2 regions of the Citrobacter sp. Cm046 genome follow, and region 2 is predicted to be linked to the other one. Evidence: riboswitches for the same ligand, from Rfam matches in the RefSeq annotation. Region 2 holds a riboswitch; the other holds the start of a gene.
What was found. A riboswitch is a leader RNA that binds a small molecule or an ion and turns the genes downstream of it on or off. The one in region 2 is predicted to bind cobalamin.
Positions count from the first base shown of each region.

Region 1: it holds a riboswitch for cobalamin, as region 2 does, so the genes downstream of both, OGX98_RS04310 (cobyrinic acid a,c-diamide synthase CobB) here and OGX98_RS19070 (ABC transporter substrate-binding protein) in region 2, are expected to answer to the same signal.

Region 1 is NZ_JAOWGP010000032.1:105,793-109,508, reverse strand. Features, by position in the region: gene OGX98_RS04320 (cobalt-precorrin-8 methylmutase) at 1-19, opposite strand, end outside; gene cbiB (adenosylcobinamide-phosphate synthase CbiB) at 30-989, opposite strand; gene OGX98_RS04310 (cobyrinic acid a,c-diamide synthase CobB) at 986-2,365, opposite strand; cobalamin riboswitch at 2,454-2,628, opposite strand; gene pocR (transcriptional regulator PocR) at 2,964-3,716, opposite strand, start outside.
Region 2 is NZ_JAOWGP010000044.1:236,535-240,250, forward strand. Features, by position in the region: gene OGX98_RS19065 (FecCD family ABC transporter permease) at 1-641, opposite strand, end outside; gene OGX98_RS19070 (ABC transporter substrate-binding protein) at 708-1,760, opposite strand; cobalamin riboswitch at 1,957-2,184, opposite strand; gene OGX98_RS19075 (GNAT family N-acetyltransferase) at 2,418-2,942, opposite strand; gene dauA (C4-dicarboxylic acid transporter DauA) at 3,051-3,716, opposite strand, start outside.

The sequences.
Region 1 (3,716 bases), on a different contig from region 2:
GTTGCTGGATATATTGCATAGTATTGTCCTCAGGCTACACCGACCAGCAGCCACCGCAGCGCGATAAATAGCGCCAGTGCCAGCGTCGATGCTACCCACATCAATCGAATCGTTTGGGAAATGTCGTCTACCGAAATATCTCGTTGTGCATCACCAATCCACGGTTTCTCAACACGCTCGCCAAAGTAGTCATTAGGACCACCCAGACGAATACCTAATGCTCCGGCAACAGTTGCTTCCGACCATGCACAGTTTGGGCTGCTGTGGTTGTAGCGATCGCGCCAGCCAATATGCAATGCGCGTGAGCCGTCTTTACGGCATAAGAATGCCGCCACACCCAGCAGCAGCCAGCTTAGTCTTGCAGGAATGAAGTTTGCGACATCGTCCAGACGCGCGCTGACCATACCGATTGCACGGTATTTTTCATGTTTGTAACCGACCATGGAGTCCAGGGTATTCACCGCCTTGTAGGCCATCGCCAGCGGGGCGCCACCAAGAAAAAGGAAGAACAGCGGTGCGATGATGCCGTCAACAGTGTTTTCAGCAACGGTTTCCACCACTGCGCGATTGATCTGTTGCGGTTGTAATTGCGAGGTGTCACGGCCCACAATCCATGAGAGTTTCTCACGGCTTTCAGCAAGATTATTGGCACGCAGTGGACGCTCAACATCCCGTGCGGCGTCAGCGAGGCAACGCCCCGCCAGCACGGTAAAGATCATCCAAACTTCAATACCCCAGCCAAGCCAGGGGTGAATTGACTGAGCCAGTGTCAGTACGCCCCAGCACACGCCCCAGGTCAGCCCAACAACGACTATCCACATTACTGCGCCACCAATACGCAGCATCATGTCGCTATGACAGTAACGTCGAATCATTCGCTGAACGGCTGAAATAAGATTACCAATCCAGCGTACCGGGTGCGGCCAGTTCGGCGGGTCACCAATGAAAAAATCAAGAAGCCAGGCAATACACCATGCGAGCAGTGTCATAGCACACTCCTTGCCGCCGCCAGCCAGTGATTAAGCATTTCAGGACGCTGAGCAAAATGAACGTGCAGATAGCTGGCGAAAGTATTGCCCATTTGCCAGCCACCAGACCATGATTGCAATGTTTTACCATCACGAACCTTACGGCAGGCCATCACAGCTGGAATTTCAGGGGTAAAGTCGGAATAATGGAATTCATGTCCGCGCAGCACTTCGCCTGGTGCCGCCAGCAATGTTTGCTCAACAGCCCGCGCTTCACAGTAGCCAAAGCGGGTCAGACGCTTACCCATTTTGCTGTGACCTGGAATAATATCCGCCATCGGCCAGATATCGCCGTTGCTATCCTCCAGCGAGCTTCCAAGATACATAAGACCGCCGCACTCTGCGTAAATCGCCACGCCGCGTTGATGAGCTGAACGCAGTTGCGCCAGCATGCTGGTATTGCCTGAAAGTGTCGCAGCGTGCAATTCAGGATATCCGCCGCCCAACCAAATCATCTGGCAATCAGGTAGATTGCTGTCGTGTAACGGACTAAAACGCACGATGTTGATACCCGCACGTTCCAGTAGCGTAATGTTGTCCGGGTAGTAGAAGTTGAATGCTTCATCATCTGCGATGGCAAGCGTTAACCCGGCGCCTGCATCAGCGGCAGGAAGTGCGGGCCACTCGCCAACAGGTTGGGTATCTATTTGGCTTAGCGTCAGGAGGGCGTCGATATCCAGCGTTTGCTCAAGCGTTGCGGCAAATTCCTGCCATGGCTGCTGATTAACAACCGACTCACGCGCGGTGACTAATCCAAGATGACGTTCCGGGAGAGCCACGCCTTCCACTCGGGGAACATAGCCTAAAACAGGCACTGAACAGTAGCGCTCAATCGCCACTTTAAGTAACCGGTAATGGGTTTCGCTGTTAACCCGATTAACGATTACACCGGCAATATTTAAGGAGGGGTCAAAATGCTGAAAACCCATCACCGTCGCGGCAATAGAGGTTGAAACGGCTTTACCATCAACCAACAAGATGACCGGACAACCCAACTGTTTTGCCATTGCGGCGGTACTACAGTAGTCAGGATCTGTTCCATAGCCGTCATACAATCCCATAACGCCTTCGATAACCGCGATATCCGCATGCTGCATCTGATCGCAAAATAAGGCGTTGAGTGTAGGAATGGGGAGCATAAAGCTATCAAGATTACGGGAAGCCGTACCGCATACAGCGGTATGCCAGGCGGTATCAAGGTAGTCAGGACCAACTTTGCAAGGCTGAACACGCAAACCACGTTTTTTCATCAGGCTTAGCAAACCCAGCGTCACCGTAGTTTTACCACAGCCGCTTCCGGTACCTGCAAGAACAAACGCGTGAAAATTGGCCGCCATACCCTGATCCTGTTCAGGGTGGTAGGGGTGTATAGATACCCAGTCTCTCGACTGTATGCATCTGCGCAACCCACTTCCCACCGAAGTTGTTGGTAGTCACTGACAGGCAGGTCTTCTGGCTTAGCGTCAATCTCACCCGTCCTTCCCAATCTTGCGATCAGTGGTCTATACGGGGTCGTCAGCATCACAGCAGCGGGGGCTGCGGGGGATTCTCACCCCCTTCCCTACCACAAACGTGGCAAACCTGTCAGCTCAGGAGCCTGTTCTAATTAAGCTCCGGACCATGAGATGAAATATCACACCTCATGACAAAATTTCATTTTAAATATTTTCTTGCGTTTACTTAGCCAATGTTATCTCTTCATTAAGCTTATTCTTATGCTTACATTCCAAATGAAAGCATCAATAAATAATAAAGAAAGTCATTCACCCAGACACTGTATCTCATCACAAAAATAAAAACTGGTGCAGTTTATCCTTCCAACGCTATTACTTTGTTGCGCTATGACAATTTATTGACTGCTATCCCTAATTTTCATTTTATAATGACGGACATACAATACGATATCAAAAATCGGCAATAGCAAATTATTGCTATTTATGCCGACTCGCCAGATGAAGCAACATTAATTTGTTGACGAAAAGCCTGTGGCGTAACCTGATAGGTCTGGCGGAATACTTTGCAAAAATAACTGGTTTGTGAAAAGCCTAAATTACGCGCAATGCTGGCGATGCTCCAGTCACTATGGCATAGCAACTCTTTAGCACTGGCCATTCGCTGTTGGTTTACCCAGGCATTAAATCCAATACCCTGATATTTTTTGAACAGCTTACTGAAATAGTACGGGCTCAGGTAAACATGAGAAGCCACATCCTCAAGGCGCAGCTCATCCGATAAATGAGCATCAATGTAGCGCAGCGCCTTTTTCATTTTGCTGTCATGAGGCGTCGGGCTACGACTCGTTTTTGCCGGCTCTGATTGCTGTGGGTTGTCTTTGATAACAACAAAATTCAGTTGTTTCTTAAGACAATTTTCGACGATAAGCTTCAGAAGATCCGCAGAAGCGATGACTCTTGAGTAATCCATTTCAGGAACATTGCGAAATTCACTGACCAGTTCCGGATCGGCTTGCCAGCGATCGTCGACGTTCAAAATATCAACTAATCCAACATCATTGCTTAGACGAACCTGCCCGCACAAAACAAACCCAACCAGGTGGCCCGCGATCACTAAAGGAATCGAGAAATCGGTGAGTCCGGCATGGCAGCGGTAAATACAGGGTTGATCGGATTTTGATGCTTCGAGTCCTCCACAGCGATCGCTCATTCGGCAACGTGTGCTGTGCTGAGG
Region 2 (3,716 bases):
GGCCAGCGAACGCCGCTAAGGTTGCCCAGTAGCCAGAACATAATGCCGCGAGCCTGCTCGGCATTGGCTGAGCGGGTGATAATCAGTGAAGTGATGGCATTGAACAACTGTGAGCTGGCAATCCCGGCGAGAATGATTTGCGTGGTGGCGGAACCGTGTTTTCCCCGCGCAGCCATCGCCAGCAGTGCGACAAACAAAAACGCCGTCAAGGCGCCGATAAAGGCGCCGAGAGACATGCTGACGATCCCTGCACCCAGTCCGGTTAATGCAATGAGCACGGCTCCGGTTGACGCTCCGGCGGAAATCCCCAGCAGATAGGGTTCGGCCAGCGCATTACGTAGCAGTGACTGTAACACTACCCCGGAAACCGCCAGACATGCGCCGCAACAGGCGGAAACCAGCGCGCGAGTCAGACGGTAGTTCCAGATAATCCCGGCATCCAACGCGTCCACCATATACTGGGTGTCAAACAGTCGGTTTGCCAGCGTATGGATAACGTGCTGCCACGGAATAAATGTTTCACCGATGGAGATCCCTGCCAGAAGAACGCCACACATCACCACACTGACCCACAGGCTGTGTAGCACTGCCCGGTTTGTTAATTGACGAATGGCCTGGCGCGTCCTGCGTAATTCACTCATTATTTTACGGCTGCCCTGAGTACAAAAGGGCGTTATGCCTGCAAAAGGCATAACGCTCGACGAGGATTAATGAGTGGCTTTTGGATGTGCCAGGCCGTACTGCACCAGCGCATCAGCGAGTTTCTCAAGACCATCGATAGTTCTTATCCCGGCATTCATGGTTTGCACGTCGATCACTGGCAGGTGGTTTTCTTTAACCGCCGGGATCAGGCTGGTGACAGGATCAGACTTGAGGTATTCCATTTTGACTTTCCAGTCATCAGCCGGGAAACGGCGACGTCCCATTTCGCCCAGAACGATAACCGATGGATCCGCTTTGGCGATGGTCTCCCAGCCTACAGTTGGCCACTCTTCGGCGGAATCAATGACGTTTTTCACCCCAAGTGATTGGGCGATCCACGCGGCGGGGCCAAATTTTCCTGCGACATACGGGTCAAGTTGCAGATCGGCGCTGGAGAACCAAAAGACGGCGGAAACGTTGTTGTCCATACCGGTAATTTTGGATTTTGCCGCAGCCTCACGTGCTTTGAGGCTGGCAATCAGTTCATCACCTTTGTCCTGAACATCGAAAATTTTTGCCAGATCTGCGACTTCCTGGTAAACCATGGCAATATCAAACATCCCCTTACGTACACCATCTCCACCGTCTTCGTTATCTTTGGCACAATCGGCGGGAGCGGTATAAACCGGAACTTTCAATTCGCTGAATTGCTCGTAGGACGCGACCGTACCGGCAGGGCCAATTTGCCATTCAAACTGGCTGGCTACTAAATCTGGCTTTTTAGCAATAATCCCTTCAAAGCTCGGGATGTTCTGTGCAATGACCGCAATTTTATCATTCACCGCCTTGTACTGTTCCGGGACGGGACCGAACCAGAGTGACGTTCCGACAACGCGATCGGCCAGACCCAGAGAATAGAGTATTTCAGTACTATTTTGCCCTACGGTGGTAACTCGCTGGGGAGCTTTATTAAAAGTAATATCCCGGCCACAGTTTTTGATAGTCAGTGGATATTCTGTTTTGGCCGCAGAAGCCATATTACTGGCCAGGAAAAGTGCTGCGCCAGTCAAGGCCAGAAGTGAAAGTTTGGAATAAGAAGAGGTAATGTCAACGTGCATTATAATTGTCCCTTTCATGCCAGAATCTGATCGTCTGGTATATAATTTCGGGACAGGCGCATGACGATAGATGACATCGAATCATGATGTACAGACAAGATAATATGAAAAAAAAGTATATTCTCGTCTACCAGGTCAGGAATCACGATCATTAGTTCGTCAAATAAATCACCCCATGGACCATCCCGTCCACTCAATGTATACAACCTTGACAGTAGGTCTCCTGGCTCGCGGCAATCAGAATATTGGCCTTCCCATAAATAAATCTTTACAGTGACCTATGGTGATTTATTACCATACGAAGATATTCTGTATCCGCTTACAGTTGCGGGGGCAGCTATGGCATAAGATTGAAATAATCCGCACCATATTCCGTTTCAAAATAATAAGTACATTCTGAAATACTGTCATCGGCGAATGTATCGGCATCCAATTATCGCGTCAACCGCTTGAATAAGTAGGGGTATTTGTTTTGCTATTGTTAATTCCTTTAAAAACATAGTGTTATGAGAATATTTTTTAGTGTGTTCTATGTTGATGGTGAATATCAGATAAATTAAATGAGAATTATTTGATTCTGATCAATTAATTTTGCTGCGATAAAAATGACCGGAATTAATAGTGCGGATGCACAATTATTTAATTATTTGCACAATGTCACATTCCGATAGCATATTTCTCCATATGCACAATTTGTTGTTCTCCACCTTCATCTAAAAACTCGGTGAAATGATGGCGTAGCCAAAACGGATAACCGCCAGGTAAAAAATGATGGGTGTGCAGGTAGAGTGTTTTATATTGTTGACGCAGGCAAAATTGTTCTGCCAATGAAACTAACTGACCGCCTATTCCCTGGCGACGATAATTTTGTTCAACGTAACAACGACAAATCTCAGCGGTTGTAGATAAATTATAACGCCCACGTAATGTCGATATTCTGTCATCGTACTGGCATACCGCCAGCGTGGCGATAAGCTGTTGTTGTTCATCCCATACGCCGATCAACAGATTTCGTGGCTGGTGAATGTATTGTGAACGTAACGCTAACACATCCTGACTTGAGTCGGGGAGTGGCCTGTTGGCATTAAAATAGAGATTCAGATGCCGGATAATAAACGATTGCACGGCTGGAATATCAGTCTCGGTGATTTCGCGATAGACAAATGTAGAGTCAGATTTCATGGCTACAGGTATCGTCAGAGAGCAGGAGAGATGATGATAACAACTCAGACGTGTTTACAGAAGAGAAGTGTTACCGGCAGGCAAGAGCATGCCGGTAACAGATGAACATTAAATATCCGCCAACGCTGCGTCGCGGTTCGGGAAGAATGCCAGACGGCCCGGGATCGGTTGGATGCCCGCGCGCGCCATCGTGCGCAGCGGCTGGAATTCCAGATTGCTGATGCGTAATTCACAGCCTTCCGGAAGACGTTTTACAAAACGCTGGAAGGCGTCAAGGCCACCAGCATCCAGTACCGGTACAGCGTCCCATTTCAGCACCACAATGCGTTTGCCTTCAATACGAGACTCGAGATCGGTAAATAGTCCCTCAGCTGCGGCAAAGAACAGTGGGCCAATCACGCGCAGTACCAGCACATCATCCGGTACAACTACGTTCACTGGTGCCAGACGTGTCATGCGGGCAATACGGCGCATAAACAACAGGGAGGCAAGAACGATACCGACGCTGATGGCGACCACCATATCGAACAGAACTGTCAGCGACATACACATCAGCATGACGATGATGTCGTCTTTCGGTGCGTGGCGCAGCAGATCCACCACTTTATGGGCTTCGCTCATGTTCCACGCCACCATCAACAGCAGTGCAGCCATTGCCGAGAGGGGTAACCAGGAGAGCAACGGCGCTAACACCAGCAGAGCGAGGATCACAAGAATTGCGTGGATGACTGCGGAAACTGGTGAGGTTGCCCCGGCACGGACGTTAGCCGCAGA